3 regions of the Streptomyces sp. NPDC002623 genome follow, and region 1 is predicted to be linked to each of the others. Evidence: predicted binding sites of a transcription regulator. Region 1 holds the regulator's gene; each other region holds the start of a gene.
The links. Region 1 encodes HrcA, which represses chaperone genes, less so after heat shock. Its sites were predicted from a motif close to TTNGCACTCNGNNNNNCNGAGTGCNAA; they were not measured.

Region 1 (4,789 bases):
CGCGGCGATCTGGCTGCCGCGCATCAGGCCGCCCGCGGCGACGATCGGCAGGCCGACGGTCGCGCGGACCTGGGCGAGCAGGGAGAGCAGGCCGATGCCGGCGCGGTCGTTCTCCGGGTTGTCCCGGTGGGTGCCCTGGTGGCCGCCGGCCTCCACGCCCTGCACGATCACCGCGTCGGCCCCGGCCCGCTCCACCGCGAGGGCCTCGTCGACGGTGGTCGCCGTGACCAGGGTGAACGTTCCCGCGCTGCGCAGGGAGTCCAGTGCCTCGCGGCTCGGGACGCCGAAGTGGAACGACACGACCGGCACCGGGTTGTCGAGCAGGACGGCGAGCTTGGCGTCGTAGCCGTCGTCGCGGCCGCTGTCGGGGTCGCCGAGCTCGGTCTCGTACCAGGCGGCCTCCCCGGCCAGCTGGTGGGCGTAGACCTCGACGGCCCCCGTCTCCGCATATTCGGGCTGCGGCATGAAGAGGTTCACGCCGAAGGGGCGGCCGGTGAGACTCCGCAGCTGCTTGATCTCCTGGTACATGCCGTCGGCCGTCTTGTACCCGGCGGCGAGGAACCCGAGCCCGCCCGCCTCGGCCACGGCCGCGACGAGCTGCGGGACGGAGACACCGCCCGCCATCGGGGCCTGCACGATCGGATGAGGGAAGAGATCGGTCAGTGCGGAGGACATGACGGCATGTTGTCACGTCCTCCGAACAAGTCCGAATCCGGCCGTCCATCGGCATAGGCCACCGGCACGAGTGCCGGTGGCCGGTACCTTCCGGTCGCCCTTGGGGCTGACCTTTCGGTGCCTTTCGGTTGGCTTTCGGTTGCCTTTCGGTGGGCTCAGCGCCCGTTGAAGGCGTCCTTCAGCCGCGAGAACAGGCCCTGTTGACCGGGCTGGAACTGACCTGTGGGCCGCTCCTCGCCGCGCAGCTTCGCGAACTCGCGCAGCAGCCGCTCCTGCTCGGGGTCGAGCTTGGTCGGCGTCTGTACCTCGACGTGCACGATGAGGTCGCCGCGTCCGCCGCCCCGCAGATGCGTGACGCCCCGGCCGTGCAGCGGGATCGACTGGCCGGACTGGGTGCCGGGCCGGATGTCGACCTCCTCCAGACCGTCCAGCGTCTCCAGCGGCACCTTCGTGCCGAGCGAGGCCGCCGTCATGGGGAGGGTGACCGTGCAGTGCAGATCGTCGCCGCGGCGCTGGAACATCGCGTGCGGCAGCTCGTGGATCTCCACGTACAGATCGCCCGCGGGACCGCCGCCGGGGCCGACCTCGCCCTCGCCCGCCAGCTGGATCCGGGTGCCGTTGTCGACACCGGCCGGGATCTTCACCGTGAGCGTGCGGCGGGAGCGGACACGGCCGTCACCGGCGCACTCCGGGCAGGGCGTGGGAACCACGGTTCCGAAGCCCTGGCACTGCGGACACGGCCGCGAGGTCATGACCTGGCCCAGGAAGGACCGCGTCACCTGCGACACCTCACCGCGACCGCGGCACATGTCACACGTCTGGGCGGTCGTGCCCGGGGCCGCGCCCTCACCGCTGCAGGTGGCACAGACGATCGCCGTGTCGACCTGGATGTCCTTCGTCGTGCCGAAGGCGGCCTCCTCGAGGTCGACCTCCAGCCGGATCATCGCGTCCTGGCCGCGCCGGGTGCGCGAGCGCGGCCCGCGCTGCGACGCCGTCCCGAAGAACGCGTCCATGATGTCCGAGAAGTTGCCGAAGCCACCGGCCCCGAAGCCGCCCGCGGCTCCGCCGCCCGCCTGGGACAGCGGATCGCCGCCCAGGTCGTAGACCTGCTTCTTCTGCGGGTCCGACAACACCTCGTAAGCGGCGTTGATCTCCTTGAACCGCTCCTGGGTCTTCGGATCCGGGTTGACGTCCGGGTGCAGCTCGCGAGCGAGCCGCCGGAAGGCCTTCTTGATCTCTTCCTGCGACGCATCGCGGCGCACGCCGAGAACGGCGTAGTAGTCCGTGGCCACTTACGACTCCGCCAGGATCTGTCCGACGTACCGTGCCACCGCTCGTACCGCTCCCATCGTTCCCGGGTAATCCATGCGGGTCGGTCCGACCACGCCGAGCTTGGCGACTGCCTCGCCGCCCGAACCGTAGCCGACCGACACCACTGAAGTGGAGTTGAGTCCCTCATAGGCGTTCTCGTGACCGATGCGTACGGTCATGCCCGAATCTCCCGCCTCGCCAAGGAGCTTGAGGAGCACGACCTGCTCCTCCAAGGCCTCCAGGACGGGCCGGATGGTGAGGGGAAAGTCATGTCCGAAGCGGGTGAGATTGGCGGTTCCGCCGATCATCAGCCGCTCCTCGTTCTCCTCGACGAGCGTCTCCAGCAGGGTGGAGAGCACCGTCGTGACCGTGCCGCGGTCCTCCGCCTCGAAGGCTTCCGGCAGGTCCTCGACCAGCTGCGGCACGTCCGCGAAGCGGCGGCCCGCGACCCGGCTGTTGAGCCGCGCGCGTAGATCCGCCAGAGACGTCTCCCCGAAGGGGGCCGGGCAGTCCACGAGCCGCTGCTCGACCCGCCCGGTGTCCGTGATCAGCACGAGCATCAGGCGCGCGGGCGCGAGCGAGAGAAGCTCCACGTGCCGCACGGTCGAGCGGGTCAGCGACGGGTACTGCACGACGGCGACCTGCCGGGTGAGCTGCGCGAGCAGCCGAACGGTCCGGGCCACCACATCGTCGAGGTCGACGGCGCCGTCGAGGAAGTTCTGGATGGCCCGGCGCTCCGGACCGGTCATCGGCTTGACGCCGGCCAGCTTGTCGACGAACAGCCGGTAGCCCTTGTCCGTGGGGATCCGCCCGGCACTGGTGTGCGGCTGGGCGATGAACCCCTCGTCCTCCAGGGCGGCCATGTCGTTGCGGACCGTCGCCGGGGACACACCGAGGTTGTGCCGCTCGGTGAGCGCCTTGGAACCGACCGGCTCCTCGGTGCCGACGTAGTCCTGGACGATGGCGCGCAGCACCTGGAGCCTGCGTTCACTCAGCAACCGCGCACACCTCCAGAAGTCGTCCCCGGTCCGCTGGGCGTCCGCCCCGGCACCTGCCCTGACACTGTCCCTGGCACTCTTCACTTCCGAGTGCCAGCGTTCCCCGGCCCAGTGTACGGCTGTGGGGTACACCCGGGGCAAGGTCGGCCGACGGCAGGCGGTCGGGCGGGGGCGATATGGGGCTAGCGTCGCGGTATGACGGTGACTTGGGAAGAGCTCGGGTGGGAGCGGGTGGCGCCAGGGGTCGGACGATGCCGGCTGCCGGGCTGGGACTGCACGGCCGGGCTGGTCGTCGGGGCGGGCGCGGTGCTGATGGTCGACGCGGGGTCGAGCCTCGCGGAGGGAGCCCGGCTGCGGGCGCAGGCCGAGGAGCTCACCGGCGGGCGTGTGACCCATCTCGCGCTCACCCATCCCCACTTCGACCATGTCTTCGGGGCAGCCGCGTTCGCCGGCGCGGAGGTCTTCGCAGCGGTGGGCGTGGATTCCGTGTCGGCCGAGGAACTGCGGGCGGACGCGGTGCGCAACGGCCTGGACGAGACCGCGGCGACGGAGGCCGTGGACACGCTCGTCCGGCCCCGCCACCTGGTCTGCGGCGAGTGGACCCTGGACCTGGGCGACGGCCGCCAGGTCCTGCTGGCGAACGTGGGCCCGGGCCACACGGCCCACGACCTGGCGATCCTGGTCCCCGCCGCCCCCGGCTCACCGGAGGTGGTCTTCTGCGGCGACCTGGTCGAGGAGTCCGGCGAACCGCAGGCGGGCCCGGACGCCGTCCCCTCCCACTGGCCCGCCGCCCTCGACCGGCTCCTGGACCTCGGCGGCGAGGACGCGCTGTACGTGCCGGGGCACGGGGCGGTGGTGGACGCGGCGTTCGTGCGGGCGCAGCGGGACGCGCTGGCGGCACGATTCGGCGTGTCGTAGTCATCCGGTCACGGCTTCTCCTATCGTCATCCGAATGCGCCAGTACTCCGCCGATCTGACCCCGCCCTGGAAGAAGCCCCGGCCCGTCCCCGAGGTCGCGGCGGAGCCCGGCCTGGTGGTGGAGGAGCCCGGCACCGGCTTCTGCGGCGCGGTGATCCGCTGCGAGGCGGGCACGGTGACCCTGGAGGACCGCTTCGGCAAGCACCGCGTGTTCCCGCTGGAGCCCCGCGGCTTCCTGCTGGAGGGCCGCGTCGTCACGCTCGTACGCCCGTCAGCCGGTCCCGTACGCCCCACCCGCACCGCCTCCGGCTCGGTCGCCGTCCCCGGCGCACGCGCGCGTGTGGCCCGCGCCGGCCGCATCTACGTCGAGGGCCGGCACGACGCCGAGCTGGTCGAGAAGGTCTGGGGCGACGACCTGCGCGTGGAGGGCGTGGTCGTGGAGTACCTGGAGGGCGTGGACGACCTCCCGAAGATCGTCGCCGACTTCGCGCCGGGCCCGGACGCGAAGCTGGGCATCCTGGTGGACCACCTCGTCCCCGGCACGAAGGAATGGCGTATCGCCCGGTCGGTCACCAGCGAGCACGCCCTGGTCGTGGGCCACCCGTACATCGACGTCTGGGAGGCGGTGAAGCCGTCGTCCGTGGGCATCGAGGCATGGCCCCGCGTCCCCCACGGCCAGGACTGGAAGACAGGTGTCTGCCGCGCGCTGGGCTGGCCGCCGGAGAACACGGGGGCGGTGTGGCAGGCGATCCTGGCGCGGGTGAGCTCGTACCGGGACCTGGAGCCGGAGCTGCTGGGCAGGGTCGAGGAACTGATCGACTTCGTGACTGCCACCAGCCCGTCCGGCGCTTGAGGACGAGGCCGTCCAGGCCGAAAGCGGGGGTCTG
Region 2 (4,789 bases), on a different contig from region 1:
CGTCGACTGCTCCACCCCGTTGGGCGTGAAGAACATCCGCTCCGCGTCCTCGGCCCCGAACTTCACCGTCGCCCGCTGCCGCAGCCGCGCCTGACCGAGCGCCGCGGACACCAGTTCGGCGGGATGCTCGCGCCGCAACCGGGTGGCGACGCCGAGCTCGTCGGCCGGGGCGGTGCCACGCACCAGGTCGAGGAGGGCGCGGCCCTCGGGGGTGAGGAGGGGAGCGAGGTCGTTCACCAGGCCATTGTCGGCCACCCCGGCCGCCCCTGTGGGCCAGTCGGTGGACGGTGGGCGCTCGGGCGGCGGTGTCGGGCGGGGTTCCGGGGCGACGGCTGCGAGGATCCGGCGCCATGGGATCTGTCGTACAAGATGATGACAAGTGCGGACGTTTTCGGAGGCCCCGCGCTCGGACGGGCATCCGCAGCGCCGGTCTCAGCAAGGCTGGTCTCAGAAGCGCCGGCCCTCGGAGCGTCGACCCTCGGAGTGTCGGCCCTCGGAGCGTCGGCCTCCGGAGCGCCGGTCTGCGGAGTGTCGTCGGCCTGCTCACCCTGGCCTCCATCGCGACGGGCTGTGCGGGAGCCGGGGGAGGGCTCGGCGGCGGAGTGGGCAAGGGGGCCAGCCCCGCGCCGGGTCAGCCGCCCGAGCAGGCGGCGCCCGCCGCACCGCCGGCCCGCGCCCTGCACTCGTACGCAGCCCGGCTCCGCGCCGCCCAGCAGGCCCGGGTCGCCGCCGCGCGGCGCTGGGGCCTGCGGAAGGTCCCGCTGACGCCCCCCGCGCCGCCCGCGCACAAGCCGGAGATCACGACCCGCAAGGGCTTCGAGGTCGCCGACCACGAGGAACTCGGTCTCCCGCCGGTCTTCACCACGATCCCGACCAAGGACAAGGTCGTCTTCCTCACCATCGACGACGGCGCCGAGAAGGACCCCGCGTTCCTGCGCATGATGAGCGAGCTGAAGATCCCGTACACCGCCTTCCTCAGCGACTACCTGGTCAAGGACGACTACGGCTACTTCAAGAAGATGCAGGACCTCGGCGTGGGCCTGAACAACCACACCCTCCGCCACCCCTACCTGCCCGCCCTCTCCTACGCCCGCCAGAAGCGCGAGATCTGCGGCATGCAGGACGTGATCGAGAAGCGCTACGGCAAGCGCCCCGTCCTCTTCCGGCCGCCGTTCGGCAACTACGACCAGGACAGCCTGCGCGCCGCGAAGACCTGCGGCGTGCGCTACGCCCCGCTCTGGGCGGAGGAGGTCTTCGTCGACCACTGGGAGTACCGCGAGTGGGACCAGGACCTCCACCCCGGCGACATCGTCCTGAGCCACTTCCGCGGCCGCGAGGACTGGAAGGGCACGATGCCCGACATGGTCCGCCGCTTCCTGAACAAGGTCACGGACAAGGGGTACGCGGTGGCCCGGCTGGAGGACTACCTGTGAGGACGCGGCGGGGCCTGACGACCGTACTGTTGATCCTGACGACGGCCACCCTGGCGACCCTGTCCGGCTGCGCCCAGTCCGTCGACCCCATCGAACGGCTGGGCAAGAAGGCCGCCGCCCGGGTGCACCCGACCGCCCCGGCCGAGCCCGCCCCCTACCGCCGCTGGGGCCTGACGGGCCCCCTGGCCCCGGCCCCGAAGGACCCGTCCCGTTCGCTGGCGGGCAGCCCGGGCACGGCCCTCCCCCCGGTCGTCGACCGCATCCCGACCGCCGACAAGGTCGTCTTCCTCACCTACGACGACGGCGCGGAACGCGACCCCCGCTTCATCGACATGGTCCGCGAACTGCGCCTCCCCGTGAGCATGTTCCTCACCGACAGCGTGGTGGGCCCGGGCTACGCCCACTTCGCCCGGCTGCAGTCGGTCGGCGCGAACATCCAGAACCACACCCTGGACCACCCGGCCCTGCGCGGTCTGCCCTACGCCGGCCAGCGCGCCGAGATCTGCGGCCAGCAGGACAAACTCCGCTCCCGCTTCGGCCTGCGCCCCCGCCTCTTCCGCCCGCCGTACGGCGCCTACGACACCACCACCCGGCGCGCCGCCGCCGACTGCGGCATCGCGGCGATCGTCCTGTGGCGCGTCTCGATGGGCCCCACCGACCTCACCTACACCCACGGCCCCCACCGCCTCCACCCCGGCGACATCGTCGCCGTGGCCCCGGACGAGTCGCCGGGCCCGCGCCTGACGGAACGCACGACCCGACTCCTGCGCCAGGCACAGGCCCAGGGCCTGACGGTGGCCGGGCTGGAGGACTACCTGTAGCCACTCAGCCCGTCCGGCGTTCGAGGACAAGGCCCCTTCAGGGCCGATTTCCCGCCGACGCGCCGCAGGCATTGGCACTCCGCTTGACCGAGTGCTAACCGCGGTCATAGTCTCGCTTCTGGCACTCCCCCCTGGAGAGTGCCAATAGCGACGGGCAGGTCCGGCACCCGCGACGACGGATCCACCTGGTCGCCACCTCAGACAGTTAGCCCCGTGAGATCTCCGAAGGGGGAGGTCGGATCGTGACGACCACCAGCTCCAAGGTTGCCATCAAGCCGCTCGAGGACCGCATTGTGGTCCAGCCGCTCGACGCCGAGCAGACCACCGCCTCTGGCCTGGTCATCCCGGACACCGCGAAGGAGAAGCCCCAGGAGGGCGCCGTCCTCGCCGTTGGTCCGGGTCGCTTCGAGAACGGCGAGCGCCTGCCGCTCGACGTCAAGGTCGGCGACGTCGTTCTGTACAGCAAGTACGGCGGCACCGAGGTGAAGTACAACGGCGAGGAGTACCTCGTCCTCTCGGCTCGCGACGTGCTCGCGATCATCGAGAAGTAATTCACCCAGTTCTGCAGTGAACTGCGCCCCTGGCCCCCGCGACTTGTGATGCCGGGTGCTGGGGGCGCAGTTCGTTTCACCCACGTTTTCCGAGAGGGCTGAACCGCTCCCATGGCGAAGATCCTGAAGTTCGACGAGGACGCCCGTCGCGCCCTCGAGCGCGGCGTCAACAAGCTTGCCGACACGGTCAAGGTGACGATCGGCCCCAAGGGCCGCAACGTCGTCATCGACAAGAAGTTCGGCGCTCCCACCATCACCAACGACGGTGTCACGATCGCCCGCGAGGTCGAGCTCGACGACCCGTACGAGAACCTCGGCGCCCAGCTGGTGAAGGAGGTGGCGACCAAGACCAACGACATCGCGGGCGACGGCACCACCACCGCCACCGTGCTCGCCCAGGCGCTGGTCCGCGAGGGCCTGAAGAACGTCGCCGCCGGCGCCTCCCCGGCCTCCCTGAAGAAGGGCATCGACGCGGCGGTCAAGGCCGTCTCCGACGAGCTGCTCGCCTCGGCCCGCCCGATCGAGGAGAAGTCCGACATCGCCGCGGTCGCCGCGCTGTCCGCCCAGGACCAGCAGGTCGGCGAGCTCATCGCCGAGGCGATGGACAAGGTCGGCAAGGACGGCGTCATCACCGTCGAGGAGTCCAACACCTTCGGTCTGGAGCTGGACTTCACCGAGGGCATGGCCTTCGACAAGGGCTACCTGTCGCCGTACTTCGTGACGGACCAGGAGCGCATGGAGGCCGTCCTCGAGGACCCCTACATCCTCATCAACCAGGGCAAGATCTCCTCGATCTCCGACCTGCTGCCGCTGCTGGAGAAGGTCATCCAGACCAACTCCTCGCGTCCGCTGCTGATCATCGCCGAGGACCTCGAGGGCGAGGCCCTGTCGACCCTGGTCGTGAACAAGATCCGCGGCACCTTCAACGCGGTCGCCGTCAAGGCCCCCGGCTTCGGCGACCGTCGCAAGGCGATGCTGCAGGACCTGGCGGTCCTCACCGGCGCCACTGTCATCTCCGAAGAGGTCGGCCTCAAGCTCGACCAGGTCGGCGTCGACGTGCTCGGCTCCGCCCGCCGCGTCACCGTCACCAAGGACGACACCACGGTCGTCGACGGCGCCGGCGACTCCTCCGAGGTCCAGGGCCGCGTCGGCCAGATCAAGGCCGAGATCGAGAACACCGACTCCGACTGGGACCGCGAGAAGCTCCAGGAGCGCCTCGCGAAGCTGGCCGGCGGCGTGTGCGTGATCAAGGTCGGCGCCGCCACCGAGGTGGAGCTGAAGGAGAAGAAGCACCGTCTCGAGGACGCCATCTCCGCGACCCGCGCCGCGGTCGAGGAGGGCATCGTCTCCGGTGGCGGCTCCGCGCTCGTCCACGCCGTGAAGGTCCTCGAGGGCAACCTCGGCAAGACCGGCGACGAGGCCACCGGTGTCGCCGTGGTCCGCAAGGCCGCCGTCGAGCCGCTGCGCTGGATCGCCGAGAACGCCGGCCTGGAGGGTTACGTCATCACCTCCAAGGTCGCCGAGCTCGACAAGGGCCAGGGCTTCAACGCCGCCACCGGTGAGTACGGCGACCTGGTCAAGGCCGGCGTCATCGACCCGGTCAAGGTCACCCGCTCCGCCCTGGAGAACGCCGCCTCCATCGCCTCCCTCCTGCTGACGACCGAGACCCTGGTCGTCGAGAAGAAGGAAGAGGAAGAGCCGGCCGCCGGCGGTCACAGCCACGGTCACTCGCACTGACGCAGTTCGCTGGACGCACCAGCACTGAGGCCCGGCACCCTGCAGACAAGGGGCGCCGGGCCTCAGCGTTTTCTATGCTCGCGCTATTGCTCCAGCGCGTCCAGCACACCCAGCTGCCCCATCAGCCCGAGCCGGTCGTACTGCCACCAGCCCTCGACGATCTTTCCGTCCTCCTGGCACCGGAAGACGGTCGTCCCGGTCATGGTGACCTTCCGCCCGGTCGCCGGGATCCCGACGAAATCGCCCG
Region 3 (4,789 bases), on a different contig from region 1:
GGAAAGCTCTTCGTCAAGGACGACTCCGGCAACCCGACGCACTCCTTCAAGGACCGCGTCGTCGCGCAGGCCATCGAGGCGGCGCGCGCCTTCGGCTTCACCACCCTCTCGTGCTCCTCGACCGGCAACCTGGCCGGCGCGGTGGGCGCCGCGGCGGCCCGCGCCGGCTTCCGCTCCTGCGTGTTCATCCCGCACGACCTGGAACAGGGCAAGGTCGTCATGGCCGCGGTCTACGGCGGCGAGCTCGTCGGCATCGAGGGCAACTACGACGACGTCAACCGCTTCTGCTCCGAGCTCATCGGCGACCCGGCGGGCGAGGGCTGGGGCTTCGTCAACGTCAACCTGCGGCCGTACTACGCGGAGGGGTCCAAGACCCTGGCGTACGAGATCTGCGAGCAGCTCGGCTGGGTGCTTCCCGACCAGCTGGTCGTGCCGATCGCCTCCGGCTCGCAGCTCACGAAGATCGACAAGGGGCTGCAGGAGCTGATCAAGCTCGGGCTCGTCGAGGACAGGCCGTACAAGATCTTCGGCGCTCAGGCCGAGGGCTGCAGCCCGGTGTCCGTCGCGTACAAGGCGGGGCACGACGTCGTCCGTCCGCAGAAGCCGAACACCATCGCCAAGTCGCTGGCCATCGGCAACCCGGCGGACGGTCCGTACGTGCTCGACATCGCGCGTCGTACCGGCGGTGCGGTGGAGGACGTGACGGACGAGCAGATCGTCGACGCGATCAAGCTGCTGGCGCGGACCGAGGGCATCTTCGCGGAGACCGCCGGTGGAGTGACGGTGGGTGTGACGCGCAAGCTGATCGAGAACGGTCTGCTCGACCCGACGCTCACGACGGTCGTGCTGAACACGGGCGACGGTCTCAAGACGCTCGACGCGGTGGCCGGCACGGGACTGACCGCGACGATCCGCCCCAACCTCGAGTCGTTCCGCGACGCGGGTCTCGGCTAGTCACTGCCCCGCGCCCCCGCGGGGCGCTCCACCTGACCGGAGGTCGAAAGTCATGAGCGTCACCGTCCGCATCCCCACCATCCTGCGCACCTACACCGGCGGCTCGGCCGAGGTGAAGGCCGAGGGGGCGACCCTCGGCGAGGTCATCGCCGACCTCGAGAAGAACCACACCGGCATCGCCGCCCGCGTTCTCGACGATCAGGGCAAGCTGCGTCGGTTCGTCAACGTGTACGTCAACGACGACGACGTCCGCTTCGAGCAGGGGCTTCAGACGCCGACTCCGGACGGCGCCGGCGTCTCGATCATCCCGGCGGTCGCGGGCGGCTGAGCGGCGGCCGGGCGGCGGCCGGGCAGTGACTGACCGCTGTTCAGTACCCGTTGGTAGTAACCGTCGGTAACAGCGATTACCGAGCGTTCATCGAATTGCCCTCTCCGCGATAGAAGCGGAGGGGGCAATTCAGTGTGGTTGAGCGCGGTACAGTTGGGGAACCCGGTCCGGATCACCGGATCCGGAGTCTTTGATTTCTGCCCCGTGCCCGATAAGAAGCAGCCAAAGTGTGTATACCTTTCGCGGCTTTTGTGGCTTTCATGGGGCCCGACTTGCCCTGAATTCAGGCGAATTCTCGCCACATTCCGGATCCATTGCGTCCAGAATTCTCGTCCAAGTGACCTGTTGCAGAGGGCAGTTGGACAGATACATTCAGCCGCGGTCGACGCGTTCCGGCGCACGCCCCCAATCGTTGGGGGGTGAGGTCTGACCCGGATCCGCGAAGTGTGGATCTGTGCAAGGGCCAGTAATAGGGGAGTTAGGCATGGCTCAGGGCACCGTCAAATGGTTCAACGCGGAGAAGGGGTACGGCTTCATCGCGGTCGACGGTGGTGCGGATGTTTTCGTCCACTACAGCGCGATTCAGATGGACGGCTACCGCACCCTGGAAGAGGGTCAGCGGGTCGATTTCGAGATCTCGCAGGGTCAGAAGGGGCCGCAGGCGGACATGGTCCGTCTCGCGACCGGCTGAAGCGCGCGCCGACTGACAGCGTCGTTCTTCTGTACGTCACATCCGAAGGGCTTGTACCTCCTGGGGGGGTACGAGCCCTTCGGTGCGTCCGGTGCGTCCGGTGCGTCCGGTGCGTCCGGTGCGTCCGGTGCGTCCGGAGCCTCCCGCGCCCCTCTGGTCGCACCGTTGTTCACCTGCGGATCCTCCCGAGTAGCTTGCACTCACCTATGCCGAGTGCTAATCATTGGCGTTAGCACTCTGAAGGTGAGAGTGACAACGAGGACCGGGTCGGTGAGGCCCGCAGGCCAGGTGGGGCAAGGAACCGCCAGGCCGGCGAGCCGTCCGTCGCGGGCGCCAGCGCGGTCCGGAGCAATCCACCCCAGTCCGGGAGGACCACTTCACATGGCCAAGATCATCGCGTTCGACGAGGAGGCACGGCGCGGCCTCGAGCGCGGCATGAACCAGCTCGCGGACGCCGTGAAGGTGACGCTCGGCCCCAAGGGCCGCAACGTCGTCCTCGAGAAGAAGTGGGGCGCCCCCACGATCACCAACGATGGTGTCTCCATCGCCAAGGAGATCGAGCTCGAGGACCCGTACGAGAAGATCGGCGCCGAGCTGGTCAAGGAAGTCGCGAAGAAGACGGACGACGTAGCCGGTGACGGCACGACGACCGCGACCGTCCTGGCCCAGGCCCTGGTGCGCGAGGGTCTGCGCAACGTGGCCGCCGGCGCCAACCCGATGGCTCTCAAGCGCGGTATCGAGAAGGCCGTCGAGGCCGTCTCCGGTGCCCTGCTGGAGCAGGCCAAGGATGTCGAGACCAAGGAGCAGATCGCTTCCACGGCCTCCATCTCCGCCGCCGACACCCAGATCGGCGAGCTCATCGCCGAGGCGATGGACAAGGTCGGCAAGGAAGGCGTCATCACCGTCGAGGAGTCCCAGACCTTCGGTCTGGAGCTGGAGCTCACCGAGGGTATGCGCTTCGACAAGGGCTACATCTCGGCGTACTTCGCCACCGACATGGAGCGTATGGAGGCCGTCCTCGACGACCCGTACATCCTGATCGCGAACTCCAAGATCGCGAACGTCAAGGACCTGCTCCCGCTCCTGGAGAAGGTCATGCAGTCGGGCAAGCCGCTGCTGATCATCGCCGAGGACGTCGAGGGCGAGGCCCTGTCGACCCTGGTCGTCAACAAGATCCGCGGCACCTTCAAGTCCGTCGCGGTCAAGGCCCCGGGCTTCGGCGACCGCCGCAAGGCGATGCTGAACGACATCGCCATCCTCACCGGTGGCGAGGTCATCTCCGAGGAGGTCGGTCTCAAGCTCGAGAACACCTCCCTGGACCTGCTGGGCAAGGCCCGCAAGGTCGTCATCACCAAGGACGAGACGACCATCGTCGACGGCTCCGGCTCCTCGGACCAGGTCGCCGGTCGGGTCAACCAGATCCGCGCCGAGATCGAGAACAGCGACTCGGACTACGACCGCGAGAAGCTGCAGGAGCGCCTGGCGAAGCTCGCCGGCGGTGTCGCGGTCATCAAGGCCGGCGCCGCCACCGAGGTGGAGCTCAAGGAGCGCAAGCACCGCATCGAGGACGCCGTCCGCAACGCGAAGGCCGCCGTCGAGGAGGGCATCGTCGCCGGTGGTGGCGTGGCGCTCATCCAGGCCTCCGCCGTCTTCGAGAAGCTGGAGCTCGAGGGTGACGAGGCGACCGGCGCCAACGCCGTGCGGCTCGCCCTGGAGGCCCCGCTCAAGCAGATCGCCATCAACGGTGGTCTCGAGGGTGGCGTCGTCGTGGAGAAGGTCCGCAACCTCCAGGTCGGTCACGGCCTGAACGCTGCGACCGGCGAGTACGTCGACATGATCGCCGAGGGCATCATCGACCCGGCGAAGGTGACGCGTTCCGCGCTGCAGAACGCGGCCTCCATCGCCGCGCTGTTCCTCACCACCGAGGCCGTCATCGCCGACAAGCCGGAGAAGGCGTCCGCGCCGGCCGGCGGCGGCATGCCGGGCGGTGACATGGACTTCTGATCGACCTCTGGCCGATCGCCTGTCCTTCACACCGAGGGCGGCACTTCCCGGAAACGGGGGGTGCCGCCCTCGGGCGTTTCAGTCGGCGTGCCCCGGGGTAATGACGCCGGACCGTAGGTGCGGTCATCCGGGTGTCCTTTCTCGTGGTCCCAGGGACATCGCCGCACGGATCTCGGCCGTGCGGGAGTGGATTGCCGACGCAGAGAGAGGCGTGTGGGAGTGGGCGGGTGCGCGTTCGCCTCGGCAGCCGCGACACACGCCCCCTGGCAGGGCCTGCGCGGGAGCGGGTGGGGCGATGGCCGCCTCGCGGGGCGGGAGGTGCGCGAAGTCGTGATGGGTGCGGCGGAGTTGGCCCGGTGCGGAGCGCTTTCCGTAACCCGGATTGGCCATCGGGTGCGGGGATGCGTGCACGGGGAGAGGGGCGGCACTGAGCTTGCTTGAAGCCACGGATCGAACTTCTCTCGATCTTGTAGGTCAGGCCCCCGCAGGTGTTGGTAGCACCTGGCGGGGGCTGTTTCGTCATCCGCACGCCAGAGCTTGGTGACCTTCCGTGGCAAGTCGGTCGCTCCGCGTCAACTCGCCGGGTGGGAGGGTGGGTTGAGGCCCACTACCCAATCCGAACAAAGAGGGCTCGGCGCTGGGTGCTTGAGCTTCGGGGGCGCCTCGCATGCGCCAGTCGGCGGCCCCATCTCTGGGCCGGGGCCTCGATGTAGCGGTAGGTCAGTGCGCTCAGGGGGAGCAGTGCCGCGAGGAACGCCGCTTCGAGCAGAGGGTTGTCGTGGGGGCGGCGGCCGATCGTGGCGTCGGTGATC

Region 2: a site for HrcA is predicted at 2,326-2,352, ahead of groES (co-chaperone GroES). Genes of this name have one in related genera too.
Region 3: a site for HrcA is predicted at 2,167-2,193, ahead of groL (chaperonin GroEL). Genes of this name have one in related genera too.

What each region holds. Positions count from the first base shown of each region.
Region 1 is NZ_JBSFWB010000006.1:53,549-58,337, reverse strand. It holds gene ACWD4O_RS12615 (nitronate monooxygenase) at 1-675, opposite strand, end outside; gene dnaJ (molecular chaperone DnaJ) at 831-1,967, opposite strand; gene hrcA (heat-inducible transcriptional repressor HrcA) at 1,968-2,984, opposite strand; gene ACWD4O_RS12600 (MBL fold metallo-hydrolase) at 3,180-3,902, shown strand; gene ACWD4O_RS12595 (DUF3097 domain-containing protein) at 3,937-4,755, shown strand.
Region 2 is NZ_JBSFWB010000048.1:24,372-29,160, reverse strand. It holds gene ACWD4O_RS43475 (class I SAM-dependent methyltransferase) at 1-237, opposite strand, end outside; gene ACWD4O_RS43470 (polysaccharide deacetylase family protein) at 540-1,433, shown strand; gene ACWD4O_RS43465 (polysaccharide deacetylase family protein) at 1,556-2,254, shown strand; gene groES (co-chaperone GroES) at 2,497-2,805, shown strand; gene groL (chaperonin GroEL) at 2,917-4,542, shown strand; gene ACWD4O_RS43450 (ester cyclase) at 4,626-4,789, opposite strand, start outside.
Region 3 is NZ_JBSFWB010000007.1:132,932-137,720, forward strand. It holds gene thrC (threonine synthase) at 1-954, shown strand, start outside; gene ACWD4O_RS14975 (MoaD/ThiS family protein) at 1,007-1,282, shown strand; gene ACWD4O_RS14980 (cold-shock protein) at 1,767-1,973, shown strand; gene groL (chaperonin GroEL) at 2,355-3,977, shown strand; gene ACWD4O_RS14990 (acyltransferase family protein) at 4,585-4,789, opposite strand, start outside.